Regions from separate parts of the Brevibacillus sp. M2.1A genome, predicted to be linked through region 2. Evidence: riboswitches for the same ligand, from Rfam matches in the RefSeq annotation. Region 2 holds a riboswitch; each other region holds the start of a gene.
The links. A riboswitch is a leader RNA that binds a small molecule or an ion and turns the genes downstream of it on or off. The one in region 2 is predicted to bind lysine.
Positions count from the first base shown of each region.

Region 1: linked by a shared signal. The riboswitch ahead of HP567_RS08680 (amino acid permease) and the one ahead of dapD (2,3,4,5-tetrahydropyridine-2,6-dicarboxylate N-acetyltransferase) in region 2 are both predicted to bind lysine.
Region 3: linked by a shared signal. The riboswitch ahead of HP567_RS11385 (aspartate kinase) and the one ahead of dapD (2,3,4,5-tetrahydropyridine-2,6-dicarboxylate N-acetyltransferase) in region 2 are both predicted to bind lysine.

Region 1 is NZ_JABSUY020000001.1:1,753,560-1,756,836, forward strand. Features, by position in the region: gene HP567_RS08675 (hypothetical protein) at 1-35, opposite strand, end outside; gene HP567_RS08680 (amino acid permease) at 254-1,702, opposite strand; lysine riboswitch at 1,815-2,000, opposite strand; gene HP567_RS08685 (DinB family protein) at 2,085-2,579, opposite strand; gene HP567_RS08690 (CGNR zinc finger domain-containing protein) at 2,748-3,277, shown strand, end outside.
Region 2 is NZ_JABSUY020000001.1:4,589,153-4,592,429, forward strand. Features, by position in the region: gene HP567_RS22055 (aspartate aminotransferase family protein) at 1-873, opposite strand, end outside; gene dapD (2,3,4,5-tetrahydropyridine-2,6-dicarboxylate N-acetyltransferase) at 888-1,598, opposite strand; lysine riboswitch at 1,690-1,879, opposite strand; gene HP567_RS22065 (flavodoxin) at 2,020-2,460, shown strand; gene HP567_RS22070 (GNAT family N-acetyltransferase) at 2,529-3,077, shown strand; gene HP567_RS22075 (EcsC family protein) at 3,052-3,277, opposite strand, start outside.
Region 3 is NZ_JABSUY020000001.1:2,320,632-2,323,908, reverse strand. Features, by position in the region: gene HP567_RS11390 (YslB family protein) at 132-584, shown strand; gene HP567_RS11385 (aspartate kinase) at 634-1,875, opposite strand; lysine riboswitch at 2,107-2,294, opposite strand; gene uvrC (excinuclease ABC subunit UvrC) at 2,397-3,277, opposite strand, start outside.

The DNA of each region.
Region 1 (3,277 bases), 2.8 Mb from region 2:
GGGGGTAGGTAGCGGTTATTCGATTGGATGTGCATGTTCTACTCTCCTCACATGGATTCATGTTCAGTCGTGAAGGCAGGAGATCATGGTTACCTTTTATCAGATGACTAGTATGAGTTGCGAGAACGGAAGGAAACGGATCTCTATTGCTTCTTTTCTATACTATCGGCTCTTTTCGGGCAATTATTAATATACTGTTTAGCATGAAAAAGGACTCCCGTTCAGATAACGGAAGTCCGTATTTTTTCTTCGATTATTTCGTGTATTCATCCATGCTGAAGTCAACTTGTTCAAGAGGGACGAGCTTTGTCTTTTGCGTGACTTTATAAGCGAGCCAAATGATTAAGAACAGAGGCAAACCAATGTAAGAGACCGCGACGCCATACCAGTCGATCGTTCCACCCAAGAATGCGGAGTAATTTTGCCCCAAAATAACGATACAGCAAATGATGAAGGCAAAAATCGGTCCAAACGGGAACCACTTTGCCCGATAAGGCAATTCGCTTAAGTCACGGCCCTGAGCGATAAACGCTTTGCGGAAACGGTAGTGACTAATGGCAATTCCCAGCCAAGCGATGAAGCCTGACATACCAGACGCATTCAAAAGCCATACGTACACTTCGCCTTCCCCAAACAGAGAGGACAGAAAAGCAAGGGCGCCGATGAGCGCAGTCAAGATCAAGGCATTGATAGGTACGCCATTACTTGTTACTTTTGCGAACCATTTTGGTGCTTTTCCTTCCTTCGCCAAGTTCCACAGCATGCGTGTAGATGCGTACATGCCAGAGTTACCAGCAGACAATACAGACGTGAGAATAACGGCATTCATGACGGATGCTGCAAAAGCAAATCCGGCATTTTCAAATACAATCGTAAACGGACTGATCGCAATATCCGTCAGGTCGCCACTGATCAGATTTGGATTATCGTATGGAACCAACAACCCGATGATCAAAATAGCGAGGATGTAGAAGAGCAGGATGCGCCAAAAAATTTGACGGATGGCCTTCGGAATGTTGCGGGCGGGGTCTTCGCTCTCTCCAGCTGCGACACCAACCAGCTCCGTCCCTTGGAAAGAGAATCCGGCAATCATAAAGACACCGAGCAGGGCCATGAAGCCGCCATTGAATGGCGCGTCGCCTTTGGTGAAGTTTTGGAAGCCAACTGCTTGACCGCCCATAATGCCAAAAATCATCAACACACCGACAATAATAAAGATGATAACCGTTATTACTTTAATCAAGGCGAACCAATATTCAGATTCTCCATAGGCTTTCACAGACAGGAGATTCAAGGCGAACAGCAATCCGAGGAACAAAGCGCTCCACACTATCGCTGGGGTATCCGGGAACCAATATTTCATAATGAGTGCGGAAGCTGACAGCTCGACGGCAATGGTAATGGCCCAGTTGTACCAGTAGTTCCAACCGAGAGCAAAGCCGAGAGATGGATCGACGAACCGTGTGGCATACGTCGAAAATGAACCGGAAACAGGCATGAAGGCGGCCATTTCCCCCAAGCTAGTCATTAAAAAGTAAACCATGATACTAATGGCGAGATAGGCGACTAACGCTCCACCTGGCCCGGCGGAATGAATCGAGCCTCCGCTCGCGAGAAACAATCCCGTCCCAATCGACCCGCCAATGGCGATCATCGTCAGGTGTCGGGCTTTTAAACCACGTTGCAATTGATTTTGTGACATAAGCTGCTTGCACGACCTTTCTTGATTTTTGAGAAGGAAGGTCGGAAATTAAAAAACCGCCATAGCCAAAAAATGGCATAGGGCGGTATCATCCAATCCCCACCAAGCCTTCACTGAAGATAGCTCACCACGTTTGCTTGGCATGCAAACGTGACAGTTCTGCCCCTTTCGAGTACAGCCCCAACCCAATCGCACAGAGACGCGATATGAGTTTCGGCGGATTTTCCTTACCTGGAGTCATTGATTTTCTCTGAATCTCGTACAGGATGATATAAAAGCCGCGACCTCTATCCTCACCGTGAAAGATGAGGATAACATGTATGAAATTATGTGATTCATCAAATATAAAGGATTGTTCGGGATTAATCAATGTGAAATTTTGTTATTCAAATGAGCGTCTGGCAGGCCAAGAGCCTTGCAGCTTGCGAATTTGGACAATTTGTCCCGTATGAAACGCATCATGCAAGACAAGACTCATGACGTTTTGGTAAATCGGTGTATAGGTAGCCTTCTGGTTTAACTCTTCATCCGTCAGCAAGGAAAGCTGTTCATGAATGTTGCGATGGACGCTTTCCATTCGCAAAAGGGTAGCTTGCCAAGCTTCTTCGTCATCAGGACCGCCGGATGGGGTGAAGGTATCATCGTTCGTCTCGGCAGAGCCATGAAATTCGGTGTCCAAAAGACGATGCAACAGACGTTCTTTGTAATACAGAAGATGACTGACGTTTTCCCAGATTGTGTTAGCTGCTTCTCCTACAGGGCGCCAGCTAGCCTCCGCTGCTGATACTCCGGAAAGCACTTCTTTTAAGGGGGGATACCAGTCTTCCTTGTCATACGCACATTCCCATCCGTGCAAAAGCAATTCCTTCCGATTCATACGCTTCCTCCTCGTCTGTGAAACAGATTGATGAAACGCTATAATAACAGTAAGAAATGAGTGTGTAACCAGTTAATTTAATTACGGTGGTTACAAATAGAGATTACCATATCCTGTATGGTCATACAAGAGAGAAAAATGAAGGGTTTCGTCAGGAGAGATGATGCCATGGACTGGCTTTGTATCGATTTTTTAAATAGTGATTGGAGGGATTGGCGCGGTTCTGGTCGTTGGGAAAATCGTCTGGAGAACCAGGAATGGCTGTCATCCTTTTTGCAAACATACAAGCTAACCGCTCCGCTACCTATGGATGAGGAGTATGCCGCGTCTCTTTTGCAGTTGCGCGAACGTTTGAGACGTATGCTGGAAACCGTTGTGCATGGGGACCGATTCCAAGAGGAGGACCTTGTGGAATTGAACAAAGTATTGGCCCTCGCCCCATTTCATAGGCAGGTGTTGTTTGTAGAGGAGGAGGGCGGCTACAGGCAAAAGCAATCTAGCTCAACAGAGGGCTGGCCGCTCGTGATGGCACAAATTGCTGCTTCTTTCGCGGAGTTGCTTGCCCCACAGCATCTTGAGCGAATCAAAATATGTGACAACGAGGATTGCCGCTGGGTGTTTTATGATGAAAGCCGCAACCGGGTGCGCCGCTGGTGTGATGACAAAATGTGCGGAAACTTGATGAAGGTCCGCCGTTT
Region 2 (3,277 bases):
GACATTCCCCAGGGCAGCAGACAGTGGCGATGGTGCGAATGTCGTTCCGTGATCCCCTGGTTTGAACTGATTCATCAGCTTTGGACCAGCGATGACACCGCCGAGGGGAAGCCCTCCCCCTATACCTTTGGCAAAAAGGATAAGGTCTGGCGTTACGCCTGCATGCTCATAAGCAAAGAGCTTTCCTGTTCTGCCCATTCCTGTCTGGATCTCGTCCATGACAAAGAGCATACCTTCTTGCTCACAGATCGCAGCTACCTCTCGCAAGAACGCTTCGGATAACGGTACGACACCGCCAGAACCCAATACTGGCTCCATGAGGACCGCAGCGGGTCTTGCTTCCTGGCAAATCGCTCGCAATCCTGCCGTGTCCTCCACATCCAATTCATAAACAGGAAAAGCTGGCTGAGGAAAGTCTTGATAGACGTGAGCCTGCCTCGTCAGACGCACTGCTCCGAGTGTTCGCCCATGAAAGCTGTTGCGCAAGACAACGATGCCTTCACGACCAGCTCCCTCGTTTTTTGTCCATTTGTGAATCAGCTTGATGGCAGACTCTGTGGCCTCTGCACCAGAGTTGGTGAAAAACACCTTACCGCTGATGCTGTTCGCAACCAAACGCTCGGCTAAACGAATAGCCGGCTTGTTTAAAAATACATTGGAAATATGCAAGAAGCGCTCTCCCTGCTCACGCAGAGCCTGTACAATGCGCGGATGAGAATGCCCCAAAACGTTTACCGCGAGTCCGGTAAACAAGTCGAGATAACTCTTCCCGTTCGTATCGTACAAGTAATTTCCTTCGCCTTTGTCTATGGCAATCGGAAGTCTTTTGTAAGAGGAGACGATATATTGTTCATCGAGCGAACGCCAGTCCATGTGCACTCTCTCCCTTACAGCTGACGTAGCTCCTGCTTGATCTCTGTCTTGGAACGAGTTTTTTCATCAATTTGCTTGATCACACGTGCAGGCGTTCCCGCAACTACTACGTATGGAGGTACATCTTCAATGACGACAGCACCTGCTGCAACGACAGCACCTTTTCCTACGCGTACACCTTCCAGAATGACTGCATTTGCTCCGATGACAACATCATCTTCGACAACAACTGGCTGTGCAGACGGCGGCTCGATAACGCCCGCGATAACCGATCCCGCACCGATGTGGCAGTTTTTCCCGATAGTTCCACGTCCACCTACTACAACATTCATGTCGATCATTGTACCTTCACCGATAACTGCACCGATGTTAATGGAAGCACCCATCATAATGACCGCGTTGTTACCAATTGTCACTTGGTCACGGATAATTGCGCCTGGCTCAATACGCGCTTGAATCCCTTTTGTATCCAGCAATGGAATGGCGGAGTTGCGACGGTCACTCTCTACTACATAATCTTCAATTTTGTCTGCGTTAGCAGCGAGCACTGGCTCAATCTCTTTCCACTCACCAAAAACAACACCAGTAGGACCAGTAATGAACGCTTTGGAGCTCGCACCGAAGTCGATTCCCTCCAGGTTCCCTTTCACATATACTTTCACGGGTGTTTTCTTTTCGCTTTTTTGGATAAACGCGATAATTTCGTTGGCATCCATCATATTCATTGTTACATCCTCCTCAAAATAACAGCATGGTAAATCAAAAAAAGCAATGAGTGCATTCGCTATCTCATTGCTCTTGATGCTACATAAGCAAATCATAAATAGCGCTCCACAAAAAGACGTAAGGTCCCTTGTGACAGGATGTTCATTTTTCATGAGACACCCCAGCCTGTGCTACGTAGGGGCATAGCATAAGCTTCGGCGCTTTAGCCTTTCTTCCTTCTCCTGCCCCCTGGCAGATTGCGAAAAGACTTACTCTTCTTCGGCGCACCTCTATTTAGAGTACATTATTATAATTTTATTTAACTCTACCAAAATCAATGAAACGTGGCAATAAGAAAAAAATTATTGACAACGATTCTCATTTTCATTATTTTATTTATTGAGAATGATACTCATTATCCAATTGGAGGGTTTACGTTTTATGAGCATTTTGATGGTTTACGCGAGCATGACAGGGAATACACAGGAAATTGCTGAAGCAATTGCAGAAGGTATTCGTTCCACTGGTGCTGAGCTGGAGATAAAAGAAGTGATGGATGCAAACGCAAAAGAACTCGAGGCTTACGACGGAATCTTGCTTGGCGCCTACACATGGGGCGACGGCGAACTCCCAGATGAATGCATGGATTTTTATGAGGAAATGGACGATATTGACCTTAGCGGGAAAAAGGTTGTTGCTTTTGGCTCTTGCGACTCCGCTTATGAGCATGTCGGTGCAGCAGTTGATATTTTGCTGAAAAAGGCGAGCGAACGGGGAGCAGAAACACCAATGGAAGGATTGAAAATCGAGCTTTCTCCTACTGCAAAAGAAGTGGAAACTTGCAAAGCATTTGGGGTATCGTTTGCTGAATTGCTCGGATAATCGGTGTTTCCCAAATAGTCTGGCACATGCTATACTATCAATCCAACTTTTTCAGGAGGATTGATCTCATGACACTACATACGGACGAGATTCTCTTACGGCCTCTCCACCAACAAGACGCAGCCGAGCTCCTAGAGCTTCGGCTGCGCAATCATGACTTTCTCCAACCATTTGAACCGATCCGCCCCGCTTCATTTCTGACCCTCCCAGTACAGCAAGAACAGATTTCACAAGCGCAGAATGATTTTGAACGTGGCACGGCCTATGCTTTCGGCGTATTCTCCCGGGAATCCGGAAAGATGATTGGACGTATTGCGTTGTCAAATGTCGCACGCGGCGCATGGCAAAATGCAACGATTGGTTACTTCATGGATCAGGCGTGCAATGGCAAAGGCTATACGACATTAGCCGTAAATCTTGCCCTTCGCTTTGCTTTCACGGATGCTGGGCTACACAGGGTACAAGCGGCTGTAATGCCTCGCAACCAAGCCTCCATTCGTGTCTTGGAAAAAAACCGTTTTCGCCAGGAAGGCCTTTCGTTACGCTATTTACAAATTAACGGCGTATGGGAGGACCATCTTATCTACGCTCTTACTGCTGAAGAGTGGTCTTTGTAATCTCCCCACTCTTTTCGCTATCGCGCAGCCGCTCCAGGATGCGCCGTTTGCGGTACAGCATCATCCCCGCTTCGGCGACATCCTGTACGGTTGAGCGATTCAAATACGCCCCGAACAAAATACCCGCAATGGGCACCATTTGAAATAACTTTTTCCACCCAAAGTTTTCTGTGTACGTTACCACGACTTCACGCCATCCC
Region 3 (3,277 bases), 2.3 Mb from region 2:
GAGCGTCAAGACAATCAATGTACTAAATACATTGATAGAATAACTTTGTTTAGTCCAGCTATTTTTTCTCTTACGATGTCATGAATGCGAGTCCCTTCTCATAATCTAGTACAGACAGGAGGGAAGCACATATGAAAGAGAAGGATCAGCTTGCAGCACTGTTGCCGCCAGAGACCATTCCCTATGCGGAAAGAATGAATATGCCCTACCTTGGCTATCATCTTCTACGCGAAACGCTGACTAGTACCCTGCTAGGCGATAGTGAAAACCATATTCTCTATTGGATAGGAAAAAATATGGGCCGCCAAATCCCCATTCAATCTGCAACAGGTCCGATTATGCCTTTTATTCGGCTCGGATTAGGCCAGCTAGACGTCGTGGAGGAGACCAAACAAACGATCGTCTATTCACTCACTCATTCCATTTTTAGCTATCAGTCTATAGAAAGACTAGGATGCAGTCTTTCCTTTGAAGCCGGGATCATCGCTGGTATGATTGAGCAATGGAAAGAAAGAGAAACGTTTAGCAAAATCGAAATGGAAAGCTCTTCTGACATACGTATCTCCGTACAAGTGGCGTCATGAACAAAATGCCCCCTCTACCTATAAGGAAGGGAGAGGGAGCATCCATTTTTTATACGCCGTGCACGACTGCGGTTTCCTCAACATCCAGACCATAGGCCGAATGCAGACTGCGAACAGCCAGCTCCGTCAAGGCTGCTGGAATGACGCAAGAAACCTTGATATCAGATGTAGATACCATTTTAATAGAAATTTCTTTTTCTGCCAGAACGCGGAACATTTCGGCAGCAACCCCTGGATTGTTGATCATTCCGGAGCCAACAATGGATACTTTGGTCAAGCTTTCCTCGAAATCGACTTTTTCAAAACCAAGCTCGTTTTTGTTTCTGTCCAGCGTATCCAGTGCTTTTTTCAGGTCATCCGCTGCAACTGTAAAAGAAATATTCGTAACAGTCGCATCATAAGAGCTTTGGATAATAATATCGACGTTCACCTGGTTGTCTGCCAGCGTATTGAACAGACGGGAGAGCGTCCCGACCTTGGCAGGCATGCCGACAACCGTGATTTTGGCTACATCTTCATCATGTGCAACTCCACTTACTACTCTACCTGTTTCCATGTTGGCAACCTCCTCAACGTACGTACCATCTTCGGCAGTAAAGCTGGAGCGGACGACCAGCCTTACCTTGTATTTTTTCGCAGCCTCTACTGACCTAGGATGAAGAACCCCTGCACCGAGGTTCGCCAGCTCCAGCATCTCATCATACGAGATCGTATCCAGCTTGCTCGCAGCTGGAACCATTCGTGGATCAGCTGTATACACCCCGGACACGTCTGTAAAGATTTCGCATTTCTCAGCGTTCAAGCTCGCTGCAAGTGTAACCGCAGATGTATCCGATCCACCGCGGCCGAGCGTCGTAATTTCACCTTCGTCACTGATCCCTTGGAATCCTGCCACGATGACCACACGACCGCGTCCGAGCTCGGATTGAATCCGCTCGGGATCAATCTGCTTGATCCGCGCTCTTCCGTGAATCGCCTCCGTGGTGATTCCAGCTTGCCAGCCCGTAAGAGAAATAGCGTCGTAGCCTTTTGTATGCAAGGCCATCGACAAAAGCGCGATCGATACTTGCTCCCCCGTGGTCAGCAGCATATCCATTTCACGCTCGGATGGGTATGCGCTAATCTGCTTGGCCATGTCTACCAATACGTCAGTAGATTTCCCCATCGCAGAGACAACGACTACCACATCATGTCCTTCCTCTTTGTAGCTGATAATTCGATCCGCAACTCGTAAAATTCGCTCAATGGTACCTACAGAGGTGCCTCCGTATTTCTGCACGATCAACCCCATGCGGCTTCTCTCCCTTTTTCTCATATCCAATGTTGGTATTTATCTCGTATCGTATGGTTTTTCACTATTTTCTCTATAAGGAAAAGTCTTGCATTTTTATTTTACAAAAAAGGCACCGACAAGGAATAAGACCTGCCGCTGCCTACTGTTTCGACATACCGGTTCCTCCCTCCCAATACACGCGGACAACGAAGATTGACAGTCATCACCATCAAAACTCACATTGACACACCGTGAGATAGCTCTCCATCTGACAATTGGTCATTGTGCAGATGACAGTCCTGCATTTGTTCAACGCAGACCCAGCATGGAGAAAAGCGGGTTTCCCTCCACACTTCGGCGAATTCCCCTTTCCCGTCCCCTTCACAGATACCCGATCTCAGGGTGGTACTCTTGGTTTTCGCGCCTCTACCTCACTCCATAATGGAAGTGAGGCTAACTATTCTGTTTGAATCGGATTATATCATGAGTCTAAAAATGGATCAATTCCTTTTTAAAGGTTACTCCAAAAGTTACATTTGCTAAGTGTCGAGCTTGCGCAGATGCCCGATGATTTCTTTTGCCAGCTTGTCGCCGATCCCTAATTGGCGGAAGTCTTCGACGGTCGCCTCGCGCATTTTCTTCAAAGAGCCAAAATGAGAGAACAACAGCTTGCGCCGCTTTTCACCGATACCCGGGATCTCATCCAATTGCGACGAGAGCATCGTTTTGGTCCGGGATTGTCTATGGAACGTAATAACAAAACGGTGGACCTCGTCTTGGATGCGCTGCAACAAATAAAACTCATAGCTGTCACGTCTAAGATTCACAGGCTCTGGCGGATCTCCGTACATGAGCTGAGCAGTACGGTGCTTCTCGTCTTTCGCGAGTCCACAGACAGGAATATAAAGACCGAGCTCGTTTTCCAGAACGTCCATAGCCGCACTGATTTGGCCTTTTCCACCATCAATCACAATCAGGTCGGGCATTGGCTGGTTTTCTTTTAGCAAGCGAGAATAACGTCGCCGAACGACTTCTCGCATGGAGCCGTAATCATCTGGTCCTTCGACGGTTTTGATCTTGAATTTGCGGTATTCCTTTTTGTCAGGGCGCCCGTCTGTAAAGACAATCATCGCAGACACAGGCTCTGTTCCTTGAATGTTGGAGTTGTCAAACGCTTCAATTCGATGAGGAACCGGAATCCCTAAAATGTGACCAAGATTATGCACCGCTTGGACCGTCCGAGCATCGTCTTTAGACATCAGGGCGAACTTCTCCTGCAAAGCAATGCGGGCGTTCTCGGAAGCCATCTTCACGAGCTCATGCTTTTTGCCTCTTTTCGGCGCATGGACTTTGATGCCCAGCCATTCACTCAAAAGCTCTGGTTCACTCTCTTGCGGGAGCAAAATTTCTTTCGGCAGCG